Skermanella rosea: one gene and its partner. The protein of the gene in region 2 binds, or shares a complex with, the protein of the main gene of each other region. Links are inferred from orthologs where the notes say so. Each region holds a gene or a part of one and is shown on either strand. Other genes may lie near its edges. The genes, in order: xseA and JL101_RS16380.

The links.
Region 1: the proteins of JL101_RS16380 (region 2) and xseA are in contact, whole or in part, in a cryo-EM structure (PDB 8TXR), measured with the Escherichia coli proteins. The link is inferred for Skermanella rosea from one-to-one orthologs.

Annotation. Positions count from the first base shown.
Region 1 is NZ_CP086111.1:1,717,343-1,732,558, reverse strand. What follows is about bases 7,607-10,455. They hold xseA (exodeoxyribonuclease VII large subunit), read right to left. Parts: upstream 9,893-10,455; coding sequence 8,321-9,892; downstream 7,607-8,320. Other genes in these bases: purD (phosphoribosylamine--glycine ligase), read left to right, coding at 10,014-10,455; JL101_RS07945 (LpxL/LpxP family acyltransferase), read left to right, coding at 7,607-8,308. Also shown: JL101_RS07980 (sensor histidine kinase), read right to left, coding at 1-1,584; JL101_RS07975 (hypothetical protein), read left to right, coding at 1,681-1,872; hppD (4-hydroxyphenylpyruvate dioxygenase), read right to left, coding at 1,857-2,936; JL101_RS07965 (UDP-2,3-diacylglucosamine diphosphatase), read left to right, coding at 3,258-4,052; JL101_RS07960 (glycosyltransferase family 4 protein), read left to right, coding at 4,049-5,071; JL101_RS07955 (3-deoxy-D-manno-octulosonic acid transferase), read left to right, coding at 5,150-6,430; lpxK (tetraacyldisaccharide 4'-kinase), read left to right, coding at 6,427-7,428; more of JL101_RS07945, read left to right, coding at 7,418-7,606; more of purD, read left to right, coding at 10,456-11,303; JL101_RS07930 (Rpn family recombination-promoting nuclease/putative transposase), read left to right, coding at 11,414-12,373; JL101_RS07925 (hypothetical protein), read left to right, coding at 12,471-14,135; JL101_RS07920 (glycosyltransferase family 2 protein), read left to right, coding at 14,159-15,216. UniProt on the Escherichia coli protein: Bidirectionally degrades single-stranded DNA into large acid-insoluble oligonucleotides, which are then degraded further into small acid-soluble oligonucleotides.
Region 2 is NZ_CP086111.1:3,522,752-3,537,914, reverse strand. What follows is about bases 6,957-9,752. They hold JL101_RS16380 (exodeoxyribonuclease VII small subunit), read left to right. Parts: upstream 6,957-8,126; coding sequence 8,127-8,378; downstream 8,379-9,752. Other genes in these bases: dxs (1-deoxy-D-xylulose-5-phosphate synthase), read left to right, coding at 9,297-9,752; JL101_RS16375 (polyprenyl synthetase family protein), read left to right, coding at 8,402-9,268; JL101_RS16385 (histone deacetylase family protein), read left to right, coding at 7,076-8,005. Outside these bases: JL101_RS16425 (LysR family transcriptional regulator), read right to left, coding at 80-1,006; wrbA (NAD(P)H:quinone oxidoreductase), read left to right, coding at 1,152-1,754; JL101_RS16415 (glutathione S-transferase family protein), read left to right, coding at 1,854-2,801; JL101_RS16410 (protein phosphatase CheZ), read left to right, coding at 2,940-3,683; JL101_RS16405 (hybrid sensor histidine kinase/response regulator), read right to left, coding at 3,701-5,305; JL101_RS16400 (DUF423 domain-containing protein), read left to right, coding at 5,605-6,021; JL101_RS16395 (ArsR/SmtB family transcription factor), read right to left, coding at 6,023-6,370; JL101_RS16390 (sulfurtransferase TusA family protein), read left to right, coding at 6,616-6,843; more of dxs, read left to right, coding at 9,753-11,240; JL101_RS16365 (hypothetical protein), read left to right, coding at 11,740-13,839; JL101_RS16360 (TlyA family RNA methyltransferase), read left to right, coding at 13,916-14,656; JL101_RS16355 (hypothetical protein), read left to right, coding at 14,768-15,163. UniProt on the Escherichia coli protein: Bidirectionally degrades single-stranded DNA into large acid-insoluble oligonucleotides, which are then degraded further into small acid-soluble oligonucleotides.

The DNA of each region.
Region 1 (15,216 bases), 1.8 Mb from region 2 along the record:
GTATTCATGCATGACCTGTATCTCTCCCTCCAGTTGTGCGACCAGGGCCCGGATTATCTTCGACCCGACGGTGTCGGAGCAGATCGCGGATCGATGCCCGTCCGCACTGCCGTCGTCGGCCACCGTCAGGGCGGCATGGTTGGAAGAACCGGCGCGGAAGGAAATCGTCACCACGCCCTTCCAACCGGCCGGGTAGCCGTGCTTCAACGCGCGGGTGACCAGTTCGGTCATCAGCAAGCCCAGGGGGATCGCGAAATCAAGCGACGTTTCCAGGGGATCCGCCTCGACGGAGACCCGGATGCCGCGCTCGGCGGCGCCGGTGGAAGCCTCCAGGCTCGCACCGAGTTCCTCCAGCACGGGACGGATGTCGAACCGCGCCAGGTCTTCGGACTCCATAAGCCGCTGATGAACCAGCGCCAGCGCATGCACCAGCAGTTGAAGCCGCTCCAAGGCGTTCCGGCCCTCGGCATCCTTCAGGCGCGACGCATGGAAGCCCATCAGGCTGTCCACGACCTGGAGATTGTTCTTGACGCGGTGGTAGACCTCCCGGAGGAGCAGGTCGCGCTGCGCCAGGGAAAGCTCGAGGGCGGCCGTCCGCTCGCGCACCCGGGCTTCGAGCACCCCATGCTCCTCGCGGCGGCGACGGGTTAGCCGCGCCACCGCGCCGAACGCCACGACGATGCTGATCAGGCCCGCGAGCCCGACGATCCAAAGCTCCCCCAGCCACAGGGCGGTCACATCCGACGTCGGCACCCGGGCGCCGACGATCCAGCCCGATGCCCGCGCCCGGCCGATCGCGAAGTACGATTTCACCCCGGACAGCGTGGTCAGCACGCCGACCCCGGCCTGCACCTCGTCGATGTGCTCCCTGACCGCGGGCAGGGCAGGACGGCCGATGCTGTTCTCGGGGCAGCCCGCGCACGCGACGACGGTCCGCTTGTCGTCGAGGATGACCCCGCCCCAGCCGGAAGGCAGTTCGAGCCGCTGCAAGGCCCGCATGACGGTTTCCGGCTTGAGCGCGGCGCTGATGACATGGATCACGCGGCCGTCCCGCAGGACCGGAACCCGGATGCCGAACACCGGCCGGCCGGAGACGGGACCCAGGGCGGTGGGGCGGGCGACGATCATCGGCTTGCCGGTGCGGACCACCTGCTCATGGCTGTCGAGATCGGGGAATACCGGAAGCGCCGCGCCGAGGGGCCGCAACAGGTTCAGGCGTTGCTGGCCGTTCGCCGGATCCGACAGGATTATCGTGAACCAGTCGGGCTGGGTCCGCGCCGCGCGCTGGGCCTCGACATAGAAGCTCGAAAGATCGGCGTCGTCGAGGGAACGCGACCCGGCAAGCGTCGTCAGCAGCGCTATCTGGCTGGTGAAGATGCCGTCCAGTTCCATGGCGGCGGCGGCGGCCCGGCTCTCCAGCGTCTCCAGGACCAGCCTCTGCTGGCGATCGGTGAGAATCACGGCGACCACGATCGCAAACAGCAGCACCGGCAGGATCGTCAGCGCTATGACACGGATGAACTCGCCCAGGAAGGCTTCCCCGCCTCCGGCGTCCGCGGTTCCTTCCCGCGCCAAGTCCGTCAATTCGGCATGCCTTTCCCGTTACTTGCAGGACCACCGGACCCAACCAGCGCAGCGGTCGAATCTTGGCTGATCATCCTATGGCAAGCCGGGCCATCCATGGCAAGCCGGGCTATGGCAAACCCGGCCGGCGACCGCGCCCCGCTCGGCTGGGTCCTGTTCGGCTACGCGCGGGAGAGCGTGGACCAGGTCTGGGAACGCTGCGCACCACACCGAACCGACGCGCTGATCGCGGCGGTGCGCCTGGGTAAGCCAACCGGCATCGGCCGGACGCCTCACCCGTCTTCCTGAAGCACGCCGCGGCGGATCTGGTCGCGCTCGATACTCTCGAACAACGCCCGGAAATTGCCCTCGCCGAACCCCTCGTCGCCCTTGCGCTGGATCACCTCGAAGAAGATCGGCCCGATCACCGTGTTGGTGAAGATCTGGAGCAGCAGGCCGCCGCCGGGCGCGCCGTCTATCAGCAGGTGGTCCCGCTTCAGGCGTTCCACGTCCTCGCCGTGTCCCGGCAGCCGTTCCGCCAGCATCTCGTAATAGGTGTCGGGGGGCGGCGCCAGGAACTCGACGCCCCGGCTGCGGGCCAGTTCGACAGTCTCGTAGATGTCGTCCGTCGCCAGCGCGATGTGCTGGATGCCCTCGCCCTTGTAGGCCCGGAGATATTCCTCGATCTGCGACTTGTCGTCGGACGATTCGTTGATCGGGATCCGGATCTTGCCGCAGGGGCTGGTCATCGCCTTGGACTTCAGCCCGGTCAGCTTGCCCTCGATGTCGAAATACCGGATCTCGCGGAAATTGAACAGCTTCGTATAGAAATCGGACCACTCGGTCATCCGGCCGCGATGCACGTTGTGGGTCAGGTGGTCGATCGAGGTGAGGCCGAGTCCCTTCGGCGCGCTCTCGGCGCCCTCGATGAACTCGAAATCGACGTCGTAGATGCTGCGGTCGCCGTAACGGTCCACCAGGTAGATCAGGCTGCCGCCGATGCCCTGGATCGCCGGGATGTTCAGTTCCATCGGCCCGGCGGTGCCGGCCACGCCCTTGGCTCCCAGTTCCGCCGCCCTCTTGAAGGCATAGGCCGCATCGGCGACGCGGAACGCGATCGCACAGACGCTGGGGCCGTGGACCCGGGCGAAGGCCTGGGCGAAGCTGTCGGGCTCCGCGTTGACGATGAAATTGACTCCCCCCTGACGGTACAGGGTCACGTCCTTCGAACGATGGCGCGCCACGGCGGTGAAGCCCATCCGCTCGAACAGGGCGCCCAATTCCTTGGTATCCGGAGCGGTGTACTCGACGAACTCGAACCCGTCGGTGCCCATCGGGTTCTGGTCGGTGATCCGGCCGTCTGACTTCGGCATGGTTTCCTCCCCTAATGGCTTTTCAGGCAGAGCAAGAAAGACCTGTATAGCCATATGGGGCGCGGGATCGTCGCCCGCCGCCGAAAATTCATCGAGCCGGAGCGCGCAGGGTCCGGCACGCATCGCCGCTGCGGCAATGAGTCCCAACATAATTTATAGAGTTATGTAGTTTTCCTGAATTGTTACAAGCCAAAGGCATCAACATTACAGAAATAATAAGATTGGACTGCCCGGGAACCCTCATTCCACCGAAGCATTGTCAGCGGCCTCTATTCAGATGTATATCGGCGCCGACTTCGCAAGCCCTAGAGGAGCCGGCGCATGCAGCCAGACATTGGTGTGCGGCACTATCGAAGCATCTGGATCTCGGACGTTCACCTGGGAACCCGCGGGTGCCAGGCCGACCTTCTTCTGGATTTCCTCCGCTGTCACGAGTCCGAGTACCTGTATCTCGTCGGCGACATCGTCGACGGCTGGCGGCTGAAGCGCAGCTGGTACTGGCCGCAGGCCCACAACGACGTGGTCCAGAAGCTTCTGCGCCGCGCGCGCAAGGGCGCCAAGGTCTTCTACATCCCGGGCAACCATGACGAGGCGTTCCGGGAATATATCGGGCTGAACTTCGGCGGTGTCGCCGTGGTCGAGGACGCGGTCCACACCACGGCCGATGGCCGGCGGCTCCTGGTGATCCATGGCGACCAGTTCGACGCCGTCGTCAAATACGCCAAATGGCTCGCCCACCTGGGGGACGGCGCCTACACGGCCCTGCTCGGGATCAACACCTGGTTCAACTATGTGCGTCGAAAGCTGGGCTTCACATACTGGTCCCTCTCGGCTTATCTGAAGCACCGCGTCAAGAATGCGGTAGAGTATATCGGCGACTACGAAAAGGCGCTGGCGGAGGAGGCTCGCCGCCGCAACGTCGACGGCGTCATCTGCGGGCATATCCACAGCGCCGAAATGCGTCCCATGGAGGGGGTGCTCTATTGCAACGACGGAGATTGGGTCGAATCCTGCACGGCTCTCGTCGAGCACGAGAGCGGCGAGCTGGAAATCATAAACTGGGCGGCTTCACGTCGCTTGCTGCCAGTCAGGGTCTCAGCCAGGGCGGCAGCGTGAAGATACTGATCGTTTCGGATGCCTGGTACCCGCAGGTCAACGGCGTCGTCCGGACCCTGACGACCGTTCGGGAAGAACTGGAGAAACTCGGCCACACGGTCGAGATCATCGGCCCGGACCGCTTCCGTACCGTTCCGCTGCCCAGCTACCCGGAGATCCGGCTGGCGCTCGGTGCCGGGCGGAAGCTCGCCCGCATGATCGAGTCCAGCAACCCCGGGGCCATCCACATCGCGACCGAGGGGCCGCTGGGGTTCGCCGCCAGAAGCTATTGCCTGAAGCACGATATCCCCTTCACGACCGCCTACCACACACGTTTCCCGGAATATGTCCGGGACCGCGCCCCGGTGCCGCTGGCCCTCAGCTACGCGGTCGTCCGGCGTTTCCACGCCCCGGCCGCCGCGGTCATGGTCGCGACGCAGTCGATCGAGGACGCGCTCAAGGCCCGCGGCTTCCGGAACATCCGCCGCTGGTCCCGCGGGGTCGATACCGAGCTGTTCCGGCCGCGGTCCAAAGCCTTCCTGGACGATCCGCGGCCGATCACCCTGTATGTCGGCCGCGTCGCGGTTGAAAAGAACCTCGAGGCCTTCCTCAGGCTGGATCTTCCCGGGACCAAGTACGTGGTCGGCGACGGCCCGCAGCTGGAGGAGTACCGCCGGCGCTATCCGGGCGTGAAGTTCGCGGGAGCCCGCCACGGGGAGGAGCTGGCGCGGTATTACGCGGCGGCCGACGTCTTCGTCTTTCCTTCCCGGACGGACACCTTCGGTCTCGTCCTGCTCGAAGCGCTGGCGTCGGGCGTGCCGGTCGCCGCCTTTCCGGTGCCGGGGCCGCTGGACGTGATGGACGGCGCGGCGGTCGGCTGCCTGGACGAGGATCTGGGCAGGGCCGTCAATTCCGCCCTCGCCATTTCGCCGGAACGCTGCCGCGAACATGCCCTGACCTGGTCCTGGCGCGCCTCGGCCGAACAATTCATCAACAACCTCAAGCCTTTGAGCTGCTCGGACCGATTGGTACAGTCCTAAGTCGAAAAGCCTTAGCCCTCCCCGGCGATCGTGGTAAGGTGCCGCGCTTTTTCACGCCGGACTGGTCACCGTTCTCAGATGTTGCAGACGATCTATCGCGGGCTGACGGAAATCGGCGGGCCCGCGATACGGCTGTATCTCGCCCGCCGCCGTGCAGCCGGAAAGGAAGATCCGGCCCGGGCCCCGGAACGGCTCGGCCGCGCCTCCGCGGATCGCCCGCCCGGACGGCTCGCCTGGTTCCACGCGGCGAGCGTCGGGGAGTCCCTGTCGGTCCTGATCCTGATCAACCGCCTGCTGGAACGGTATCCGGACCTCACCGTGCTCGTCACGACCGGCACCGTCACCTCGGCCGAACTGATGGCGCGGCGCCTGCCCGCCCGCGCGATCCACCAGTATGTGCCGGTGGACAGGATGCCCTATGTCCGGCGCTTCCTGGACCACTGGCGGCCCGACCTCGCGCTCTGGATCGAGTCCGAGATCTGGCCCAACCTATTGTGCGAGATCGGCCGCCGCCGGATCCCCGCGGCCCTGGTCAATGCCCGAATGTCCGCCGGATCGTTCCGCAACTGGAGCCGGGTGCCTGGCTTCATCCGGCCGCTGCTGCGGACTTTCGGCCTGTGCCTGGCCCAGACGGAGACCGAGGCGGACCGGCTGCGCCGGTTGGGTGCCCGCGACGTGCGCTGCGTCGGCAACCTGAAGTTCTCCGCGGAGCCCCTGCCGGCCGACCCCGCGGCCCTGGCCGGGCTGCGCGACGCCTTCGGCGACCGGCCCTCATGGCTGATGGCGAGCAGCCATCCCGGCGAAGAGGCCATGGCGGCCGATGTCCACGCCGCCCTGCGCGACCGCCTGCCCGGCCTGCTGACGGTGATCGTCCCGCGTCATCCCCAACGGGGCGGCGAAGTCTCCCGCCTGCTGGAAGAACGCGGCCTCGCCCGGGCGCTTCGCTCGGCCGGCGACCTGCCCAGCCCGGGGCACGAGGTCTATGTCGCCGACACCGTGGGCGAACTGGGGCTGTTCTTCCGGCTGGCGCCCGTCGTCTGCGTCGGCGGTTCGCTGGTGCCGATCGGCGGCCACAACCCGGTCGAGCCGGCCCAGCTCGGCTGCGCCGTGATCCACGGTCCCCACATGACGAACTTCTCCGAGGTAGCGGCCCAGCTGCGGGCCGACGATGCCGCCGTGACCGTGCAAGACGCCGACGGGCTCGCCCGGGAGGTCGGTCGGCTGCTGACCGACGACGCCGAACGGTCTCGGCTGGCGACGGCCGCCGCGGCCGTGGCCGACCGGAACCGGCGGGTGGTCGATGCCGTGCTCGACGCCCTGGTCCCCACCCTCGCCGCCGGCGTCGCTCCATGCCCCTGAAGACACCGGCCTTCTGGTATGCGCCGCCCGGCATGGCGTCGCGCCTGCTGTCGCCGGCCGGGCGGCTGTTCGCCGCGGTCGGCCGGGCCCGCCGGGCGTCGGCGCATCCGGAGCATGCCGGGGTTCCTGTCATCTGCATCGGGAACCTGGTCGCCGGCGGCGCCGGCAAGACGCCTGTGGCGCTGGCCGTCTCCGCCCTCCTGGGGACCCGTGAAGTCCGCTTCCTGACCCGCGGCTACGGCGGGCGGGAGAAAGGCCCCGTCCTGGTCGACCTTGCCAGCCACGACGCCGCCGCCGTCGGCGACGAGGCGCTTCTCCTGGCCCAGTCCCGCCCGACCTGGGTGGCACGCGACCGCCTGGCCGGAGCCAGGAGTGCCGCCGCGGCCGGGGCCGAGGTCATCGTGATGGACGACGGCTTCCAGAACGCCCGCCTGGAAAAAGACCTGTCGATCCTGGTGGTCGATGGCGGGGCCGGGTTCGGCAACGGCAATACCATTCCGGCCGGTCCCCTGAGGGAGCCTGTCGACAGCGGGCTGGCGAGGGCCGACGCGGTGGTCGTGCTGGGCCGCGACACCGCCGGCGTGGCGCGGCGCGTCGGCGGCCGCCTTCCCCTTCTCCAGGCCCGCCTGGAGCCCGACCCCGCCGCCGCGCGGGCCCTGCGCGGCCAGCGCGTCGTCGCGTTCGCCGGCATCGGCAGGCCGGCCAAGTTCTTCCAGACGCTCGACGACATGGGAGCCCGGCTCGTCGGCAGGATCGCATTCGCCGACCACCATCCCTATCTGCCGGACGAGGTCATGCGCCTGGTCGAACATGCCGCCGGCCTCGGCGCCTCCCTGGTCACCACCGCGAAGGACGCCGTGCGGCTTCCCCCGGATGCCCGCGCGATGGTCCGGGTGGTGCCGGTTTCCGTCGTCTGGGACGACCCGTCGGCGGCCGGCCGGCTGCTGTCCCGCTACGTCTCCTCCCCGATCCCGTCCGCGAATCCCGATGGCCACTAGAACCAATTTCGCCCGCCTGCGCCGGCGCTACCTGGGATACCCGCTCGAAGCGGCCCTCCTGTATTTCATCTATGGCATCTTCGCGGTCCTGCCGCTCGACGCCGCCTCGGGGCTGGGCGGCTGGATCGGCCGTACGGTCGGCCCACGCCTGGGTACGTCGCGCAAGGCCCTGCGCAACATCGACCGCGCCTTGCCTGACGCCACGCCGGAGCGGCGGAAGGAGATCCTGCGCGGCATGTGGGACAATCTGGGCCGGGTGATGGCCGAGTATCCCCATCTCGACGAGGTCTGGCGCCGTACCGAGATGATCGGTGCGGACAGCGTCCTGCGAATGGCGAAGGCCAGGACTCCCACGCTGTTCTTTTCCGCCCACCTCGCCAATTGGGAACTCAACACCATGGGGGCGACCCGCAACGGCCTGCCAATCACGGCCGTCTACCGCCGCCCCAACAACCCGGCGGTAGGCCGCCTCATCGACCATGTCCGCGCAGTCACCGGCAGCCGCTTCGTCGCCAAGGGCCGCACCGGTGCTCGCGAGATCATGGCGACCCTGCGGGACGGCGGCAGCGTCTGCATGATGATCGACCAGAAGATGAACGACGGCATTCCGGTCCCGTTCTTCGGGCGAGACGCCATGACCGCGCCGGCGATCGCCCAGCTCGCCCTGCGGTTCGACTGTCCGATCGTCCCGGTCCTGACCGAGCGGCTGGGCGGCGCCAGGTTCCGGCTGACCGTCTTCCCGCCGATGGACGTGCCTAAGTCCGGCAACCGCGACGCCGACATCCGCGCCATGATGGCCAGGATCAATGCCGTGGTGGAGGAGTGGGTCCGCGCCCGGCCCGAGCAGTGGCTTTGGCTCCACCGGCGCTGGCCGGACTGAGCCGGGCAAGGTTCAGAACAGCAACCCCTGCTTGGCTTTCGCTTCCGTCTTGCGCGGCTGCTTCGGCGTTTCCGCCCTGCGCGCCAGCCCGCCGCCGCCGACGACGGCATCGACCTTGCCGTCATGGAATTCCAGCGTCACCGGCATGCCGGCCTTCGCGTCGCCCGCGGAGGTGACCCGCTGCTCGGCGTCGTCGGTCACCAGGGCGAAGCCGCGCCCCAGGATGCCGCGATAGGAATAGCTCTCCAGCAGGGCCGCTCCCGCCTTCAGGCGGCTCATCCGCTCGGCGACCAGCCGCGCATAGCCGGCATCCATCCTCTCGCCCAGCTCGGCAAGCCTCCTGTCGCCGTCCCCGACGCGGATGCGGACCGGCAGCAGCGTCAGCCGCGAGGCGATCCGGCCGAACCGGCTTTCCTCCGCCGCGACGACATGGCGCAGGCCCGCGCCCAGCGCGCGCGCCTCCGATTGCAGCCGCCCGCGCGCCGCCGTCATCACCTCGCGCGGGTGGCGCAGCTTGGCGCCCAATTCGGCGACCCGCGTCCGCCGGCGCTCGATCGTGCCGGCGACCGCGATGCCGAGCCGTTCCCAGCGGTCGTCCAGCCGCTGGACGCAGCCTTCCAGCAGCGCCTGCGGATCGCCCAGGCCGCGCGCCAGCCCCTCGACCAGGTTGCGCCGCTCCAGGATCATCCGCCCGGTGCCGCCATGCAGCCGGCGCTGGAACTCGAGCACCAGGGCGATCAGCTCCGCCCGGACGGGCACCGCCATTTCCGCCGCGGCGGTCGGCGTCGGCGCACGGCGGTCCGACGCGAAGTCGATCAGCGTGGTGTCGGTCTCGTGCCCGACGGCGGAAATCAGCGGGATCGCGCTGTCGGCCGCGGCACGCACCACGATCTCCTCGTTGAAGGCCATCAGATCTTCGAGCGACCCACCGCCGCGCGCCACGATGATCAGGTCGGGCCGCGGCACCGGCCCGCCGGGCGCGATGCCGTTGAACCCCCTGATCGCGGCGGCGACCTGCCCCGCGGCCCCTTCCCCCTGCACGGCGACCGGCCACAGCAGCACGTGGCGCGGGAACCGATCGGCGAGCCGGTGCAGGATGTCCCGGATCACCGCTCCGGTCGGCGAGGTGACGACCCCGATCACCCCGGGCAGGAACGGCAGCGGCCGCTTGCGCGACGGGTCGAACAGCCCCTCCGCGGCCAGCCGGCGCTTGCGCTCCTCCAGCAGCTTGAGCAGCGCGCCCTCGCCGGCCAGTTCCATCGTCTCGATCACCAGCTGGTACTGCGACCGGCCGGGATATGTCGTCAGGCGGCCGGTGCAGATGACCTCCATCCCCTCCTCGGGACGGACGGCCAGCTTGGCGGCGGTCCCGCGCCAGCAGACCGACTCGATGACCGAGGTCTCGTCCTTCAGGCGCAGGTAAACGTGGCCGGAGCCGTGCCGCTTGGGCTGGGAAACCTCGCCCCGGACGCGCACATACCCGAAGGACTCCTCGACCGTGCGCTTCAGCGCCCGCGACAATTCTGTCACGGTGAACTCGGCAAGGTTCGAGCCGGGGCGGCTGGGGACCGGGTCGCGATCCATTAGGGGTTGGTCTTGTGTCATGGCGTCGGCATGATACAAGCCTTCGCCTTCGCAACAAGACTGTAAGGCCCACGCCCTGGAAACAGGGCTTCAAAAGGACGTCGTAGAGGACAAGAGGCTCATGAAGGTACTGGTGGTCGGCTCGGGTGGACGCGAGCACGCGCTCTGTTGGGCGATCGCGGCGTCCCCCCTCTGCGACAAGCTCTACTGCGCGCCCGGCAACGCAGGCATCGCGCGCGAGGCCGAATGCGTCGCGATCAAGGCCGACGACCTCGACGGCCTGGTGCGCTTCGCCACGGGGAACGCCGTCGATTTCGTCGTCGTCGGGCCGGAGCAGCCGCTGGTGCTGGGCCTGGTGGACCGGCTGGAGGCCGCGGGCATCAAGGCGTTCGGCCCGACCGCGGCGGCCGCGGCGCTCGAGGGCTCCAAGGGCTTCATGAAGGATCTCTGCGCCAAGTACGGCATCCCGACCGCCGCCTACGGCCGCTTCACCGACGCCGAATCGGCCCGCGCCTTCGTCCGCGGGCGCGGCGCGCCCATCGTCGTCAAGGCCGACGGGCTGGCGGCCGGCAAGGGCGTGACGATCGCCCGCACCGTCGAGGAGGCCATGGCCGCGATCGACGAGGCGATGGTCGAGTCGCGGTTCGGCGATGCCGGCGCCGAACTGGTGATCGAGGAGTTCCTGGCGGGCGAGGAGGCCAGCTTCTTCGCCCTGGTCGACGGTTCCACCGCCCTGCCCCTGGTCTCGGCCCAGGACCACAAGGCCGCGTTCGACGGCGACACCGGCCCCAATACCGGCGGCATGGGCGCCTATTCCCCGGCGCCGGTGATGACTCCGGCGCTTGAGGCGCGCGTCATGCGGGAGATCATCGAGCCGACGGTGCGCGGCATGGCGGCAGAGGGCAGGCCGTTCAAGGGCGTGCTCTATGCCGGCCTGATGATCGTGGACTCGCCCCAGGGACCGGCCCCGAAGCTGCTGGAATACAACACCCGTTTCGGCGACCCGGAAACCCAGGTGCTGATGAAGCGGATGATGTCGGACGTGCTGCCGGCCCTGATCGCGTCCCGCGACGGCGTCCTCAGGAATTTCCAGCTCCGCTGGTACGACGACACGGCCCTGTGCGTCGTCATGGCCGCCAAGGGCTATCCCGGCGACTATGTCCGCCGGACCGAGATCCACGGGCTGGACGAGGCCGGCGCCCTGCCCGACGTCACCGTCTTCCACGCCGGCACGGTCCTGTCCGAAGACGGCCACGTCCTGGCCGACGGCGGCCGGGTGCTGGGCGTCACGGCCATCGCCCCGACGGTGCGCGAAGCCCAGGGCCTGGCCTACGAGGCGGTGGATAGGATCAGTTGGCCGGAAGGCTTCTGCCGCCGCGACATCGGCTGGCGCGCCGTCGGGCGGGTGTGAGTCGCTTCCTGCTCCCCGGGGCATAGGGTCGCGGGCCGCGTCGCCCGCTTGCGCAAGGTTGCGGGCGCATGCAGAGAGGGGCTGTTCCATCCCACGGGATACCCGCCCCGATGCCTGCCTCAGACAGCCTGTACCACCGCCTCTTCGCGCACCCGCTGATGGTCGAGCAGCTGATCCGCGGCTTCGTGCCGGAGGACGTCGCCGCCGGGCTGGACTTCACCCGCATGGAACGGGTCAACGCCAAGTTCCACGCCCGCGACGGCCGCCGGCGGGAGGGCGACCTGATCTGGCGCGTGCCGACCCTGTCCGGCGAGGTCGTCCACATCTACCTGATGCTGGAGTTCCAGTCGCGCTCCGACTGGTGGATGGCGATCCGGGTCATGGTCTATGTCGGCCTGCTGTGGCAGCATCTCATCCGGGAGCTGAAGCTGCCGCCCGGCTCGCCCCTGCCGCCGGTGCTGCCGGTGGTGCTCTACAACGGCGAGGCCCCGTGGAACGCGCCGCTCGACGCCGCCGGCCTGATGGGCTTGGCCCCCAACGCGGCGCTCTGGCCTTGGCAGCCGGGCATCCGCTATCATCTCATCGACGAGGGCAGGCTCGGCGCCGAGGACCTCGCCCGGAAGGACGGGCTGGTGGCGCTGCTCTTCCGGATCGAGACCTGCACCCGGCCCGCCGAGCTGCCCGGACTGGTCGGCGAGGTGATCGGCTGGTTCCGGAGGCATGCCGACCACGACTCGCTGAAGCTGGCCTTCGGCGAGGTGGTGGCCCAGGCCGTGGCGGCGCTGGTTGGCGGGGACGGGCCGGTGGCGGTCCCGTCGGGACTAGGGGAGGTTCAGGACATGCTGTCGGAACGGATCAAGATCTGGGAGCGCGAACTGCGGGCCGAAGGCAGGGCCGAGGGCAGAGCGGACATGCTGTCTCGGCAGCTCAGGCGCCGGTTCGGCGACCTGCCGGCAGAGGTCGATGACCTGATCGCCTCGGCGACCATGGATCAACTCGACACCTACATGGACCGCCTGATGGACGCCAGGAAGCTCGCCGACGTCTTTCCGGATATCGATCCCGGCTGAGCTCCGGCGGAAAGCGGTCTCTCCGGCCGCCAAGCCTTGATCGCGCGGCGACCGGCGGGTAACTAGACGCCATCGCCCGTCAGGGCCCAACCATCCCATGCCGGTTCCCTTGGCGCTTTCGATCCCGATCACGCCGGCCCGTTCCGCGGGGGACCGGACGGCAAGGCTGACGGCCCTGGTGCTGGCGTGCGCCGTCCCTTTCGGCCTCGTCCTGCTCAATGTCGCCTTGGGTCAGGACGCCAACTGGGACCTGCGGAACTATCACTGGTACAATCCCTACAGCTTCCTCAACGGGCGCTTCTTCTTCGACGTCGTGCCGGCCCAGACGCCCAGCTTCTATAACCCGACGCTCGACATCCCCTTTTTCCTGCTCGGCAACGCGGTGCCCGCCCCGGTCGCCTACGGCGTGCTGGCCTTCGTCCAGAGCCTCAACTTCGTCCTGCTGTTCGCCCTCGCCCGTGCCGTTCTCCTGATCGACGATCCCGTGCGCAAGGTCTGGGCCGCCGGCGCCATCGCGCTGGTCGGCGTGCTGGGCGGCGGGAGCGTGGCGCAGCTCGGCACCACCTTCCATGACAACACCGTCGGCCTGGGCTTCCTGGGGGCCTTGGCGCTGATCGCGGGGACGCAGGACCGCCTGTTCGCCGGTCCCCGGCGGGCGGCCCTTGGACTCGCCTTCGTGTCCGGTCTGCTGGTCGGCTCCGCCATGGGGCTCAAGCAGCCCTCGGTCATCTACTGCATCGGCGTCTGTTTCGGCTTCCTGGCTGCTCCCGCCGCCCCGGGCCGCCGGCTGCTGCTGTCGGTCGCCTGTGGCCTGGGCATCGTCGCGGCGGTGGCGATGCTATCCGGGCACTGGATGTGGTTCCTGTGGGAGACCCACGGCAATCCCCTGCACCCCTACTACAATAACCTCTTCAAATCGCCGCTGGGCGCCATCAGCGACTACAAGGACCTGGCCTACCAGCCGAAATCCGCCTGGGAAAGGCTGACGCTCCCGTTCAGGATCAGCGCCGATCCGCAGGTCGCGGGCGAGATCGACTTCCGCGACCACCGGATCCTGACGCTCTACGTCCTGCTTCCGGTAGCGGCACTGGCAGGCGTCCTGGCCGCCCCGGCGTCCCGGCGCTCCGGCGCGTCCCATGCCATCTCCCGCCCCGGCGTCGCCCGCTGGCTGCTGACGGTGGCGGCGCTTTCCTACGCGGCCTGGGCCTGGATGTTCTGCATCTACCGTTACGCGGTCCCGCTCGAGATGCTGGCCCCCCTCTGCATCGTCCTGGCGCTCGGGGCGCTTCCGCTGGCCCGCAACGTGCATGTCGCCGTGACGGCCTCGGTGCTGGCCGTCCTCCAGGCGACGACGGTCTGGGGGACCTGGGGGCGGTCGGCCTGGACAAGCAACGTGGTGGAATTCGACATGCCCGCGATCCCCGACCCGGACCGGACCATGGTGCTGATCGGCGGATACCAGCCGGTCGGCCACCTGATCCCCTCGTTCCCGCCGCAGATCCCCTTCGTGAGGTTGCAGAGCAATTTCGTCCAGCCCGATTCGACCGACAACGGGTATTCTGAAGTGCTTCGGCGTAGAGTGATGGACCATCGCGGAGATTACTTTATGATCGCGACGGTCCCGGATACCGATATTGCGGCGGACGCCGCGGCGTTCTACGGATTGACGCTCGATTGGGAAAGTTGCCAGGTGATCCACAACAACCTGGGCGAACCGCACAGTTTCTGCGCGGTCCGGCGGCCGACGGTGGATCGACAGTGAATTACTTCGTCATCAGGTGACAATTGATAGACCAGTTCTCCGACGCCAGCCAAGATCTCAGCACGGCAGCCAAGCGCTCCCCCGTCGCCGTCGCCGTTCCGGACAGCGGCTCGCTCGAGGCGGCCTTACCCGGCCTGACGGGCCTGGAGATCGCCGTCTTGATCCCCTGTTACAACGAGGAGGCGTCGATCGCCTCCGTGGTCCGCGATTTCCGGGCAGCGCTGCCGGGCGCCGCCATCTATGTCTACGACAACAATTCCAAGGACCGCACGGTCGAGCTGGCGCGCGAAGCGGGCGCCATCGTCCGTACCGAACCCCTCCAGGGCAAGGGCAACGTGGTTCGGCGGATGTTCGCCGACATCGAGGCCGACGTGTATGTCCTGGTCGACGGTGACGACACCTACCATGCGCCCAGCGCTCCGGCCCTGGTCGCCAAGCTGGTCGACCAGCAGCTCGACATGGTCAACGGCGCGCGGGTGACCGACATCGCCGCCGCCTACCGTCCCGGGCACCGTTTCGGCAACATGATGCTGACCGGCATCGTCGCGAAGATCTTCGGCAACCGGGTCGCCGACATGCTGTCGGGCTACCGGGTGTTCTCGCGCCGTTTCGTCAAGAGCTTCCCGGCCCTCAGCGGCGGCTTCGAGATCGAGACGGAACTGACGGTCCACGCGCTTGAACTGCGCATGCCCATGTCCGACGTGACTACCCCCTACAAGGACCGTCCGCCGGGTTCCGCCAGCAAGCTGCGGACATATTACGACGGCTTCCGCATCCTGAAGCTGATCATGGTGCTGGTGAAGGAGGAGCGCCCGCTCCAGTTCTTCAGCGCGATCGCCGGCGTGCTGGCGTTCCTGTCGATCGTGCTCGCCTGGCCGGTGGTCGCCACCTACATGCAGACCGGCCTGGTGCCGCGCCTGCCGACGGCGGTCCTATCCACCGGGCTGATGCTGCTGGGGTTCCTCAGCCTGACCTGCGGCCTCATCCTGGAGACGGTGACCCGCGGCCGGCGCGAGATCAAGCGCATGCAGTATCTCAGGATCCCCGCCCCCGGCGTCCGCGACCCGGCGCGCGACTCGAA
Region 2 (15,163 bases):
TTTTGTCTCTTGACAAGCAATGAGCCTGTTGACCGCTACAACAATGGAGCGAGGAGAAGGGTTCCCGCGGGAGGCCGGCTCATCCCCCGGTCAGCACATGCAGCGAGGCGTCCCAGTAAGGCACCGGGCCGAACCGCCCGGCCAGGAAATCGACGAACACCCTGACCTTGGGCGACAGGTGGCGGCCGTGCGGGTAGACCGCGTGGACGGCGCTGTCACCGGCGACGAAGTCCATCAGAAGGACGTCCAGCTGGCCGCGGGCGATCTGCTCGCCGATGATGAAGGTCGGCAGGATCGCGATGCCGTGACTGCCGACGGCCGCTTCCCGCAACACCTCGCCGTTGTTGACCCGCAGCGTGCCGGAAACCTTCACCGACCGCACCTCGCCGCCGACCCGGAACTGCCACTGGTCGGCCAGCGGCGCGTTGGTGTAGATCAAGCAGTTATGGCCGCCCAGGTCGTCGGGGTGGACCGGGCGGCCATGTGCCTTGAGGTAGCCGGGGCTTGCCACCACGACCCGCCGGTTCGGGGCCAGGCGCCGGGCGACCAGGCTGCTGTCTCGCAGCCTGCCGATCCGCACCGCGACGTCGTAGCCCTCCTCGATCAGGTCGATGTACCGGTCGTTGAGGTCCATATCGATTTCCAGGCCGGGATGGCGGCGCAGGAACTCGGCGATGGCCGGCGCGATATGCATCATGCCGAACGACATCGGAGCATTGATCCTCAAGGTGCCGCGCGGCTGCGCGTGCAGGTCGGCGACGGCGCGCTCGGCCTCCTCCACGTCGGCTACGATCCGCGTGCACCGGTCGTAGAACGCCTGTCCCACCTCGGTCAGGCTGAGGCTGCGGGTGGTCCGGTTGAGCAGCCGGGCTCCCAGGCGGTTCTCCAGGTCGGCCATGCGCCGGCTGACCGCCGACTTCGACAAGCCCAGCCGCTCCGCCGCGAGCGTAAAGCTGCGGGCATCCACCACCCGGATGAACACGCACATGTCGTCCAACCGGTCCATCGGTCCATCCCGCCGTATTGTTGCGCATTGCAGAACAATGAAGTGAGATCATCGGTGATTATCAGGATCGGCGCAACGCGCTACCTGTTGTGGCGTCGGCGCGATCATCCGGTGCCGACGGATCCATCCGAACGGGAGACGAGACATGGCGAAGGTCCTGGTCCTCTACTACAGCACCTATGGTCACATCGAAACCATGGCCGGAGCGGTCGCCGAAGGGGCCCGCTCGGTTCCCGGCACCGAGGTGACGGTCAAGCGCGTGCCCGAACTGATGCCGCCGGACGTCGCGGCCAAAGCCGGCGTCAAGCTCGACCAGGCAGCCCCGGTCGCGACCCCGGCGGAACTCGCCGACTACGACGCCATCATCTTCGGGACGCCGACCCGCTTCGGCAACATGGCGTCGCAGATGCGCAATTTCCTCGACCAGACCGGCGGCCTGTGGGCACAGGGCAAGCTGATCGGCAAGGTCGGCAGCGTCTTCGCATCGACCGCGACCCAACACGGCGGCCAGGAAAGCACCATCCTGTCCTTCCACACCACGCTGCTCCACCACGGCATGGTGATCGTGGGTCTTCCCTACAGCTTCTCCGGCCAGACCACCCTGGAGGAGATCGCCGGCGGCTCGCCGTACGGTGCCACGACGATCGCCGGCGGCGACGGCTCGCGCCAGCCCAGCACGGTGGAACTGGAGGGGGGCCGTTTCCAGGGCCGGCATGTCGCGGAGATCGCAGCAAAGCTGCACGGTTGATACCGCAGCAAAGCTGCACGGCTGATGTTGAAGACCCGTGCCCCCGGCCGCGCCGGGGGCACGGCACCGGATCGCAACGCAACGCTGGAGGAGACCATCATGGGTTTGCTGATCGACGGACGCTGGCACGACCAGTGGTACGACACGAAATCGACAGGGGGCGCCTTCAAGCGGCAGGAGAGCGCGTTCCGGAACCAGGTCACGGCCGACGGCTCGTCGGGCTTCAAGGCCGAACCGGGGCGCTATCATCTCTATGTCTCGCTGGCTTGTCCGTGGGCGCACCGGACCCTGATCTTCCGCAAGCTGAAGAAGCTGGACGACGCGATCTCGGTCTCGGTGGTCGAGCCGCTGATGCTGGAGAACGGCTGGGAACTGGCTCCCGGCGCCGATCCGGTGAACGGCAAGCGCTTCCTCTACGAGGTCTATACCGAGGTGAAGCCCGACATGAACGGCAGGGTGACCGTGCCCGTGCTGTGGGACAAGCGGAAGCGGACGATCGTCAACAACGAATCGGCCGAGATCATCCGGATGCTCAACACCGAGTTCAACGCCTTCGGCGACGCCTCGGCCGACTATTACCCGGCCGATCTGCGCGGCGAGATCGACGAGATCAACGCCTATGTCTACGATCGGGTCAACAACGGCGTCTACAAGGCCGGCTTCGCGACGGACCAGGCGGTCTATGAGCGGGCGTTCGACCAGCTCTTCGAGGCGCTTGACGCGCTGGAGGAGCGTCTGGACCGCCAGCGCTATCTGGCGGGCGACCGCCTGACCGAGGCCGACTGGCGGCTGTTCACCACCCTGGTCCGGTTCGACGCGGTCTATGTCGGCCATTTCAAGTGCAACCTGCGCCGGATCGAGGACTACCCGAACCTGTCCAACTACCTGCGCGAGCTCTATCAGGTGGACGGAGTCGCGGAAACGGTCAGCTTCGAGCACATCAAGCGGCACTACTACGGCAGCCACAAGACCATCAATCCGACCGGAATCGTGCCGAAGGGGCCGGCGCTGGACTATGGCGCTCCCCACGACCGCGGCCGGTTCTGAGGCGGTTCCAGAGGATCCGGAGCGCTGCGGTTCAACCGGAATGCGACAATTCGCATGCGACGTGTTAACCTTCGATAAAGTGTATACGTCGATACTCTGCCCCTGTTGTCCCGCACCAGCTTCGCAGAGATCGACGGCATGTCGGCCAAGCCATTCACCGCAGAACTGCAACGCCGAGGTCTGCCTTTCCGGCACGGGGCGTCGACCGACCTGGAAACCGTCGCGAAGCCGGAGCCTGCGGGCCCCGTTCCCGTTCCGACGGCCACGCCCGCGGAGCTGATGGCGGCGATCGACCGGATCGAGCGGCGGCTCGACGAACTGGCGGCACTCCAGCCGGTGCTGGAGCCGGCCCCCGCTCCCGGACCGGCTCACGCCCCCGGTCCGGACGTCGCCGACCTGCAGCAGCGCATCCAGGCGACCCATATCGAGATCGCGGCCCTGCGTCATCCCAAGGCGGAGCAGGACAGGCTGGTGGTCGCCGGGGAGGAACTGGCGGCCATCGTCAGCGCCACCGAGCATGCGACCAACGGCGTGCTGAGCGCCGCCGAACTGATCGAGCGGACGGCGGTCAAGCTCAAGGCCAAGACCGACGATCCCGAGGGCAGGGCCGACCTCGACGGCATCATGGACGCCGTCGTGAGCATCTTCGAAGCATGCAACTTTCAGGACATTACCGGCCAGCGGATCGGCAAGGTCGTGCGGACGCTCGACTTCATCGAGGAGCGGGTCGTGAACATGATCCAGACCTGGGGCGCCGAGGCCTTCGCGAACCTGCCGACCTCGGTCGAGGTCCCCGTGGCGGAGGAGGCGAAGCTGCTGAACGGACCGCAGCTCCAGGGTAAGGCGATCAGCCAGGCGGAAATCGACGCCCTGTTCGGCTGATCCGGGGGCCGCAGCCCTCATTCGGCCGCAAGGGCCGAGCCTCCGATGCAGACCTCCAGCATTTCGAGCAGGTCCCGTTTCTGGAACGGCTTCACCAGCAGGCCGCCGAGGCCGGCGGCGCGCCAGCGGGCGGCTTCCGCTGCGTCGGCATGCGCCGTCATGCCGATGATCGGAGTTCCCGCGTTGACTCCCCCGGGTGCTCCGATGGACGAGGCCATGGACGGCCCTGCCATGTCCGGCATCGCCATGTCGAGCAGGACGGCCTGGAACGGTGTCCTGCTCGCCGCGTCGACCGCGCTCCTCCCGGTGGTCGCGGTGTGGACCAGGAAACCCGCGCGCATCAGCATCAGCCCGGTCACCATGCGGCTGGCCTCGCTGGCATCGGCCAGCAGGACCCTCGGCCGGTGGCCCCCGGATGCCGGACCGGGTGCGGCGGCCTGACGCCCCGCCGGGAGGGGGCGAACGGTGCCCGACATGGAGGTCGGCGACGTTCCCGGGCCATCGGCGGCCCGCATCGTCAGGTGAAGGCGGAAGCTGCTGCCGGTCCCCGGCTCGCTGAGCACCGTCAGCCGGCCCCCCATCGCCGAGGCGAGCCGGCTCGCGACGGCGAGTCCCAGGCCGCAACCGCCGTAGCGCCTGTTCATCGACCAGTCGGCTTGGGAGAAGGCTTCGAACAGGCTTGCCCGGTAGCCGGGATCGATGCCGATGCCGGAGTCGGTCACGGAAAGCACGAAGGACACGAGGTCGCCGCCCCGATCGCCCGCAGTATCGCCGGCGATCGGGTCGACGGACCCGGCGGCACTCTCCAGCGTCACGGCCAGCCCCCCGGACTCGGTGAACTTGATCGCGTTCGACAGCAGGTTCCGCAGGATCCTGGCCAGTTTCTGGCGGTCGCCCCGTACGGTCCGGGACAGTGCCGCGTCGGTCCGGCAGGTGATGGTCAGCCCCTTGGCCTCCGCCGTCCGGATCACCGCGTCGACCTCCGTGGCCACCAGGTCGGAAAGGCGGAACGGGCAGTCCAGCAGTTCGACGGGCTCGCTCTCCAGCTTCGCGAAATCCAGGATCTCGTCGATGACCCGGGCCAGATCCCTGCCCGAGTTGCGGGCGGTCTCCATGAAGGCGTCGCGGTCTTCCGGCGCGACGCCTTCCGCGAGCAGGTCGAGTGCGCAGACCACCCCGTTCAGCGGCGTCCGGATCTCGTGGCTCATCAGCGAGAGGAACGTGGCCTTGGCGCGCTCGGCATGGCGGGCATCCGCTGCCGATACCCCGCCGGAGGATCGAACCGGCCGGAAGCTGAGGGCCACGCCACCGTCGATCGACACGGCGGAATACTCGAACTGGTCGACGCCGGCCCCGGTCCCGCAGGAGGGACCCGCGAAACGTGCGCCCGCTCCTGATTCGGCGACGGCGGTCAACCGGTCGGGCAGGCCGCCCGGCACCAGGTCCGGCAATGTCGCCGTCAGCCGCCGGCCGATCAGGTCCGCAGAGCGGCGGCCCATCAGCCGGGCGCCTTCCTCGTTGATCAGGAGCCAGCGGAAATCGCAAATGCGGCCGTTCGGGTCGCGGACCGCCTTGAGGAACGCCATGCCGTCGAACGTGGCCGCCATGAGAGCGCCCAGCATCCCCTCGGTTCCTTGCGGCCCGGCCTCCGCGGGATGGTGCCCGCCCTCGATCTTCCCGGACCGGCCGCCGATGTTTTGCTTGAGGACTGGCGTAATGCGCGAAAGATGGGGCATGGTCTTCGGCTCGGCGACTTCGAATTGCAAAATGCGAAGCAGCTTGCGTAAACCAAAGGATATAGCTGTCGCCGCTGCTCACCCTTATGGTCATAGCAAACGTCGGGCCATACCCGTCCGCCCGGGTCGCGGACGGGCCGGGCGGACGGGGAGCGGACGGCAGCGCAAAGCGGGAGATCTGATTCATGTCGCAACGCATCACCGGATTTTGGCTCGTGCTGGCGGCGCTGAGCGGCGGCATCGCGGTGGCGACCGGAGCCTATGCGTCGCACGGGCTGTCCGATGCCCGTTCGGTCGAACTGTTCCGGATCGCCGGGCAGTACCAGATGTGGCATGCCCTGGCGCTGGGCGGGGTCGCGACGCTGGCCCGCTTCGGGGCGGCGGGCCGGGCAGGCTGGCTGCTCGGAGTGGCGGGCTGGTGCTTCCTGCTCGGCACCTTGCTGTTCTGCGGGGCGCTCTACCTCCTGGCGGTGCAAGGACCCAGCCCGCTGGGTGCCGTGGCACCGGTCGGCGGGATGGCCTTCATGGCTGGCTGGCTGGCCCTGGCTGTCGTCGGGGTGCGCTGGATGACGTCCGGGGCAGGTCGGGGCGCGGGTGGGTGATTCAAACGACGGCGGCGCTATCCTCGGTCGCCGGTGCGTCCATCCGGTCCGGCTGCGGCGCACAATAGAGGTCGTGGAGCACCTTCATGACGGCCGCCGCTTCGCCGCCCTGGAGGGAATAGTAGATCGTCTGCGCCGACCGGCGGGTGCGCACCAGATTGTCCCGGCGCAGCCGCGCCAGATGTTGGGAGAGAGCGGACTGGCTCAGGTCGACCAGCGTCTCCAACTCCCCGACCGACTTTTCCCCCAGGGCGAGGTGGCAGAGGATCAGCAGTCGGCGTTCGTTGCTCATCGCCTTCAGCAGCTTGCTCGCTTCGCGGGCGCTTTCCTGAAGATCCTCTATGGTCATACTGACGCGGTTCTCTCGCTGCCGCCGGCCGCCCCGGAACCGGCATGGAAAAGGGCTGAGATAGACTGATAATTCTAAAGCCTGGGTTACATATCGGCGATCCGGCCGGCTCCGTAAAGCCAATTCGCCGCTCCGCCCGTCACGCGACCGGATGCGGCGCGGCCGGGCTTGCCGGCAGGCGCGTGCTGGGCGTAAGCCGGTCCGCTCGTATCAGCTTTCGCCATCAGCATTCAAGGAATACCGCCATGGCAAATCACACCCTCGACGCCAAGGACCTGACGTGCCCGCTGCCCGTGTTGCGTGCCCGCAAGGCGATGAAGCACCTGGCTCCCGACGACGTCCTGGTGATCGAGGCGACCGATCCCGCCGCCACGAAGGATTTCCCCGCTTTCTGCGATGCGACCGGCCACAAGCTCCTGTCGGTCGACCATGACGGCGCCGTCTATACCTTCAGGATACGGAAGGCGGGTTGACCGGGCGCGGCAAGATGGCGCTCCCCCCTCCCGGGAATAGTTGCGGCGGGAAGGCCGCCGTTCGCGGATACTCGGGAGAGCCGCGCCTTCGCTGTCGGGGGCTGACGCTCCGGCAAGGGAGGATGCGCGGTATGCCGTGAGGCTGGATTCGGAAGATTCCCGATGCAAACCGGGGAGTGATCTGGGACCATGCCCGTCACGCGGGGAAACGCTCAGAAAAAGAAGAAGACCGATGTATACCTCCCTTTTCAGCCATCCCTCCTGCATCGACCATGACACCGGCATCGGGCATCCGGAATGCCCCGAGCGCCTGAAGGCCGTCCTGGCGGCGCTGGAGGGCGAGGCTTTCCACTTCCTCGACCGCCGCGTCGCGCCGCGCGCCGAGATCGAGCAGCTCGCCCGGGTCCATCCGATCTCCTACATCGAACGGGTGCTGGCCGCGATCCCGACCGAGGGCCATGTCGAGCTGGACAACGACACCGTGCTGTGCCCCAGCTCCGGGGAGGCGGCGCTCCGGGCCGCCGGCGCCGTGTGCGCCGCCGTCGACGCCGTCATGAGCGGTGAGGCGCGCAACGCGTTCTGCGCGACCCGGCCGCCCGGCCACCATGCCGAGACGGCCCGGGCGATGGGCTTCTGCCTGTTCAACAATGTCGCGGTCGGCGCAGAGCATGCCCGCAAGGTCCACGGCATCAGCAGGGTCGCCGTGATCGACTTCGACGTCCATCACGGCAACGGCACCCAGGACATCTTCCAGAACGATCCCGGCCTGTTCTACGCCTCGACCCACCAGGCCCACCTGTACCCGAACACCGGGCTCCTGGAGGAGCGCGGCGTGGCCGACAACATCGTGAACGTGCCGCTGCCGGAAATGGCGGGCAGCCCGGAGTTCCGCCACGCCATGATGACCCGGATCTTCCCGGCTCTGGAGCATTTCCAGCCGGAGCTGATCATGATCTCGGCCGGCTTCGACGCGCACACCCGCGACCCGCTCGCAAGCCTGCACCTGGTCGACGACGACTATGTCTGGGTGACCCGCAAGCTCGGCGAGTTCGCGCGCGAATACTGCGGTGCACGCATCGTATCCACCCTGGAAGGGGGGTACGACATTCGCGCCCTTGCCTCAAGTTGCGCTGCGCACGTACAGGAACTGATGGCGGCGTGATCCGCCGGGCCTCCACGTCAGGGGGATCGGTCCGCCTTCGCAGTCCGACAGCCAACCCGGACTTGCGGACAGGCCGGCGACCGCCCTAAAGTCGCCAAGGTACCCTGGTGACGGTAGGATGATGGCTGACTCCGCAATACCCCCCGATGTCGCAGCGCTGAGTTTCGAAGACGCTCTCGGCGAGCTGGAGCGGATCGTGCGCCAGCTCGAGGAGGGCCGCGCCAAGCTCGACGACGCGATCTCGTCCTACGAGCGCGGCACGGCGCTGCGCCGCCACTGCGAGGCCAAGCTTCGCGAAGCCCAGGCGAAGGTCGACCGGATCACCGTTGCCGCCGACGGCTCGATCGGCGCCGAACCCGCGCGGATCGAATAGTGGCTAACGAACTCTCTTCCGCCATGGGCGAAGCGGCCGAACTGGTCGAACAGGAAATCGACCATCTCCTGCCGATGTCCGACACCACCGAGGCCAAGCTGTTCGAGGCGATGCGCTACGCCTGCCTGGGCGGCGGCAAGCGGCTGCGTCCCTTCCTGGTCATGACCAGCGCCGGCCTGTTCGGCGTCGCCCGCGACTGCGCGGTGCGCGTGGCGGCGGCCGTGGAGTTCGTCCACTGCTATTCGCTGGTCCACGACGACCTCCCGGCGATGGACGATTCGGACCTGCGGCGCGGCCGCCCCACCGTCCACAAGCGCTTCGACGACGCTACCGCCATCCTGGCCGGCGACGCCTTGCTGACCCTCGCCTTCGAGGTGCTGGCCGATCCCGAGACCCACGAGGATCCCAAGGTCCGGTGCTCGCTGGTCGCGGCGCTGGCCAAGGCGGCCGGCATGCATGGCATGGTCGGCGGCCAGATGCTCGATCTGATCGCGGAGACGACGCAGTTCGACATGGGAGCCACGACCCGGCTGCAGCGGCTGAAGACCGGCGAGATGATCGCCTTCTCGTGCTGCGCCGGCGCCATCCTGGGGCGCGCGTCGCCGCCCCAGATGCATGCCCTGCACAATTACGCCCACGATCTGGGCCTTGCCTTCCAGATCGCCGACGACCTGCTCGACATCGACGGCGACCCGTCCGTTACGGGCAAGCCGGCGCGCCAGGACGCGGCCGCCGGGAAGGCGACCTTTGTCTCGATCCTGGGAGTCGAGCGGGCGCGCGACCAGGCGCGCCTGCTGGCCGACCAAGCCGCCCGTCATCTCGAGATTTTCGACGGCAGGGCGGATATCCTGAAATCCGTCGCAACCTATGTCGTTGAGCGGCGTCATTGAGCGGCGCGCCTGACCAGAGGAGGTTGTATTGACCGCACCCAGCAATACCCCGTTGCTCGATCGCTGTACCGTTCCGGCCCAGATCCGGAAGCTCAAGCCCGATCAGCTCCGGCAACTGGCGGACGAGCTTCGGACGGAGACGATCGACGCGGTTTCGGTGACCGGCGGCCATCTCGGCGCCGGCCTGGGCGTAGTCGAGCTGACGGTGGCGCTCCACCATGTCTTCGACACGCCGGACGACCGGCTGATCTGGGATGTCGGCCACCAGGCCTATCCGCACAAGATCCTGACCGGGCGGCGCGACCGTATCCGCACGCTGCGCCAGGGGGGAGGGCTGTCCGGTTTCACCAAGCGGTCGGAAAGCGAGTACGACCCGTTCGGCACGGCGCACAGCTCGACCTCGATCTCGGCCGGGTACGGCATGGCCGTCGCGAACCGGCTGTCCGGCAAGCGCAACCATGTGGTCTGCGTGATCGGCGACGGCGCCATGAGTGCCGGCATGGCCTACGAGGCGATGAACAATGCCGGCAGCGACGACAAGTCCCGCCTGATCGTCATCCTCAACGACAACGATATGTCGATCGCCCCGCCGGTCGGCGCCATGAGCGCCTATCTGTCGCGGCTGATCTCGTCGAAACCGTACCTGAGCCTCCGCCATCTCGCCAAGGATATCGCCGAGCACTTCCCCCGGCCGCTCAAGCAGGCCGCCCGCCGGGCGGAGGAATATGCCCGCGGCATGGTGACCGGCGGCACCCTGTTCGAGGAGATGGGCTTCTACTATGTGGGGCCGATCGACGGCCACAATCTCGACCACCTGCTTCCGGTGCTGCAGAACCTGCGCGACACCGAGGACACGGGGCCGGTCCTGGTCCATGTGGTGACCCAGAAGGGCAAGGGCTTCGCACCGGCGGAGGCTTCGGCCGACAAGCTCCATGCCGTCTCCAAGTTCGACGTGGTGACCGGCGCCCAGGCCAAGGCGAAGTCCAACGCGCCGACATATACCCGTGTCTTCGCCCAGGCGCTGATCAAGGAGGCGGAGGCTGACGACAAGATCGTCGCGGTGACCGCCGCGATGCCGTCCGGCACCGGCCTCGACCTGTTCGACAAGCGCTTTCCCGACCGCCTGTTCGACGTCGGCATCGCCGAGCAGCATGCGGTCACCTTCTGCGCCGGGCTGGCGACGGAGGGGTACAAGCCCTTCGCGGCGATCTATTCGACCTTTCTTCAGCGTGGTTACGACCAAGTCGTCCACGACGTGGCGCTGCAATCCCTGCCGGTCCGCTTCGCGATCGACCGGGCCGGGCTGGTCGGGGCCGACGGCGCCACCCATGCCGGCGCGTTCGACATCGCCTATCTGGGCTGCCTGCCGAACATGGTCCTGATGGCCGCCTCGGACGAGGTCGAACTGATGGACATGGTGGCGACCGCCGCGGCGATCGACGACCGGCCCAGCGCGTTCCGCTACCCCCGCGGCGAAGGCGTCGGCCGCGACATGCCCGAGCGGGGCAGGGTGCTGGAGATCGGCAAGGGCCGCGTGGTCCAGGAAGGCAGCAAGGTGGCGCTTCTGAGCTTCGGCGCCCGCCTGCAGGAGTGCATGTCCGCCGCCCAGGACCTAGCGGCGCGCGGCCTGTCCACGACCGTCGTGGATGCACGGTTTGCCAAGCCGCTGGACGAAGACCTGATCCGCCGTGTCGCCGCCTCGCACGAGGTCGTGATCACCATTGAGGAGGGTTCCGTCGGCGGCTTCGGCAGCTTCGTCCTGCACTTCCTGGCCGGTGCCGGGCTGCTGGACCATGGAATGAAGATCCGGTGCATGGTGTTGCCCGACCATTTCCTGGACCATGACACGCCCGTGAAGCAGTACGAGGAGGCCGGCTTGGCGGCACGGCACATCGTAGCGACCGCCCTGAAGGCGATGGGCGTCGACGGGGCCGCTCAGGGACTGGCCGGACAAGGCGCCGCACGGGCGTAGCCTGAGGCATGGCGCTGGGCCGGTACGGGAAGTACAGGGAGGCGGCGTGCCTTGCCGCGTCGGGCGACGATGGCCGCAGGTGCCGATCGCCCGATCAGCGCGCGAGCGGGCTTCGCCTTGAACGCGCCCCACGCGGCTGAAGAAGGCTGAAGTCGGCAACTCCCGAGTTTCGCGGGTGATGCGCGGGACCGCCATGACTTCAGGAGATCCTGGATTTGATCAACCCGTTTCCTGCGGCGCGGCGCCGGCAAAGTCGCGCCGGCCCCTTTCACCACGTCACCTGTCCGGTCGGATGCAGTAGAACTGCGCAGGCCGGAAAGTCATGTGGCATTCAAGTTCGCTCTACTTTTGGGATGTTGCATTGCGTAAGAAACATTCCGTATCACACGGGATGAATTCGGCAGGAATCGAGACCCGCGATCGCCTTCTCATCACCGTATCTAATGGTATTAATCACACCGGTTAGGGTCCCGGTATTATTGCCCGGAAAAGATTTAGTATGAATACTGAGAATGTCGCTGTACGTAGAGTCCTGTGGGCGATTGCGCTCGTCTTATCCTTGATGCTTGTTTTTCAGGATCAGATCGCGACGGGATTTGCCGTAACGACTGGTGACCGGCTTGATGGAATAATCCAAATCAGCATTCTTGAACATTGGAATAACGTTTACAGAGGCCTATCGGACTGGGACACGACGAACTACTTCTTTCCTTACGATAGTACACTTGCCTACAATGATGGCTATTTCCTGTTCGGGCTTTGGCATGCCTTGTTCAGAGCTGCCGGGGCGGACCCCTTCCTCTCCGCTGAGCTGGTGAATTTTGTCTTTCGCATAATTGGGTTCTCCGCGACGTTCGTTCTGTCGCGCCAGGTCCTGCGTTTGGAGTTTGGCTGGGCGCTGCTGACGGCTGTTCTTTTTACCGTCAGTTCGGGCACGTTCCTGCAATCCGGCCATGCACAGATATTGACCGTATCGTTGGTGCCGTTGTTCGTGTGGCTTGCTGCGCGGATGGTGTCCGGTCTGGCCATGGACAGCCGGGCGGCGGCACTGGGGTGGGGAACCGCAGCAGTCGTGCTATACGCGGCGTGGTTGCTTACCGCCTTTTACACGGCATGGTTCCTGGCGTTCTACACCCTTCTCTGTCTCATAGCTTTGCCTTTTACCGGACAGGTCGGCAGGTCGATAGGCTACCGAGGGCTGCTTCTGGCTCGGCGTCATGCATTGGTCCTGGTGCTGTTGCTCGGGGTCACGGCGATCAGCCTGATCCCCTTCCTTGAGCTCTATCTTCCTCGTGCGGCAGAGACGGGGATGCACGACTACTCCCAGGTGTCGCCATACCTCGGGGCGCCATTCACGCTATTCAATGTCGGACCTGACAATCTGCTCTACGGTGGTATTTTCCAGAAGGTGAATGCGGACTATCCCGACATTTTCCCCTTGAGGGGGGAGCACGTCGTCGGGATTCCCCCGGTGCTGCTGATATGCTTTGTCAGCAGCGCGATATGGTGCTGGAAGCACGTACCGGTCCTGCGGGCGCCAATCATCGCTGTCGTCCTGTTCTGGGCCTTGACGGTCAATATCGGCGGCAGTTCGCTCTGGATCTGGATCTATCAGACGGTTCCAGGTGCCAAGGCGACCCGTGCCGTTGTCAGATCCTACATCTTCCTGGCAGGGCCGGTGGCCGTCATAGCGATAATCGGGCTGGCCGGGATGTTCAGGATGCGGGGCCACGTTCTCTTGCCGGTGGGACTTGGAATGCTGCTGGTGATCGAGCAATTGAACACCGGGAGTGTCGCGTTGCTCGATCGTATGGAGGAAAAGCGCCGGCTCGCCGCCCTTCCTCCGCCCCCCGCGGAATGCCTGGCCTTCGCAGCCATGGTTTCCCGTGAAGGCAAATCGCCGGACCAGCCGGATCTGCTGAAGCAGTACAGCCATAACGTCGATGCGATGCTCATTGGAGAAGTGATTGATCTCGAAACCATAAACGGGGTCTCTACATTCAACCCGCCAGACTGGAACTTCAATGATCCTACGCGGTTCGACTATGCGCTGCGCGTCAAGGATTATGCGGACAAGTACGACATCGAAGGACTTTGCGGCCTGGACATTGCCGCTCTTCGGTGGGATCAGGAGATCAACTCATCTGCTCCCATGCCTTCAATGCCGCTCGCCCAGCCCATGGAGGTGGGAACCGGAAAGCAGGGTTCGCTGGCTCTCGGCTCGGATTGGTGGCCCAACGAGAGCTGGGGAACTTGGGGGCGCGCGCATGCGACGCTTTGGATCATGCCGCCTGCACCTGGTAACGATGCCTTCCGGTTGACAGTCGTGGCACAGGCCTTTCCTCATGCTCCGGCGCCGTCCCAGCGCGTGAAGGTGTTCGCCGACGGCGAGTTGGTGGCGACCTGGAACGTGTTGCCGACGCCGGCCGAGTTTTCTGCCGTTCTGCAACGGCCCAAGGGCCAGGCGATCAAGGTGGAGTTTGTCGCCGAGGACCCCGTAAGCCCGAGCTTGCTCGGAACGAGCCTCGACAGTCGAGTGCTGGGCCTGGGTTTGATGGAATATCGTTTGGACCCGCTGTCTCGCGACAAACTTCCCTGATGGCGATCCACGGGCTTGCTCGACCGATGCGGGGAGCTTGGCGATGTCAGATTTGTTTGGAAAGGAAGACCCGGGCATGACGCGATCGCGCGTGGACAATCTGCTGGTCGAGCGCGGCCTCGTCGAAAGCCGGTCAAAGGCGCAGGCGCTGATCATGGCCGGCCTCGTCTATTCCGACACGCTGCGCATCGACAAGGCTGGCCAGATGCTGGCGGCCGATGCTCCGCTCTCGGTGAAGGGGCAGGACCATCCCTGGGTGTCGCGCGGCGGGCTGAAGCTGGTCGAAGGGCTGGACCATTTCGGCATCGACGCCGAGGGCTTGACCTGCCTGGATGTCGGCGCCTCGACCGGCGGCTTCACCGACGTCCTGCTGTCCCGCGGAGCCGCCAGGGTCTACGCGGTCGATGTCGGGCATGGACAGCTTGCCTGGAAGCTGCGGCAGGATCCGCGCGTGGCGGTGCTGGAGCGGACGAATGCACGCAACCTCTCCGCGGCGGAGATCCCCGAGGCGGTCGATCTGGTGGTCTGTGACGCCAGCTTCATCAGCCTGATGACCATACTGCCGGCGCCGCTGAGCCTGACACGGCCGGGCGGCTGGCTGGTGGCGCTGATCAAGCCCCAGTTCGAGGTGGGCAAGGGCCGGGTCGGCAAGGGCGGTGTGGTTCGAGACCCCGAACTGCACCGGGAAGTATGCGACACCGTCTCCACCTGGCTGTCCGGGCTACCCGGGTGGCGCGTCCTGGGCATCACCGAAAGCCCGATCCAGGGACCGGAAGGGAACCGGGAGTTCCTGATCGGGGGTGTCCGGGAGGGCTGACGGGCCACCCCTCCCGAGAGGCGCGCGTCACAGAATGAACACGGCCGGCCAACGACTCCTTGCCGGTAAATGACGCGCCACAGACCCAGCGCCAGCAGACCGGGACATTCCATGACGGCACAAACAACCACAAACGGAACAAGCCCCGGCAAGAAAGATGGCCTGGAAGTTTTCCGGTACGCCAATGCCTCGATCCCGGTTCTTGTCTGGCTGGCGCCGCTGGCCTCCGGGCTCCTGTCCCTGTACATGGGCAAGAGCATGGCCTGGGACCTGCTCCACTATCATTATTACAACGGCTATGCCTTTCTGAACGACCGGCTGGGCTACGACATCCTGCCTGCGGTATTCCATACCTTCCTCAACCCCGTCCTGGACATCGCCTTCTATGTCGGCGTGGAAACCCTGCCGGCGCGCGCCGTGGGATTCATCCTCGGTGCCGTCCATGGCATCAACGTGATCCTGCTGTTCCACTGCGCCCGCCTGGTTCTCGGACCGAGGGTCAGGGGA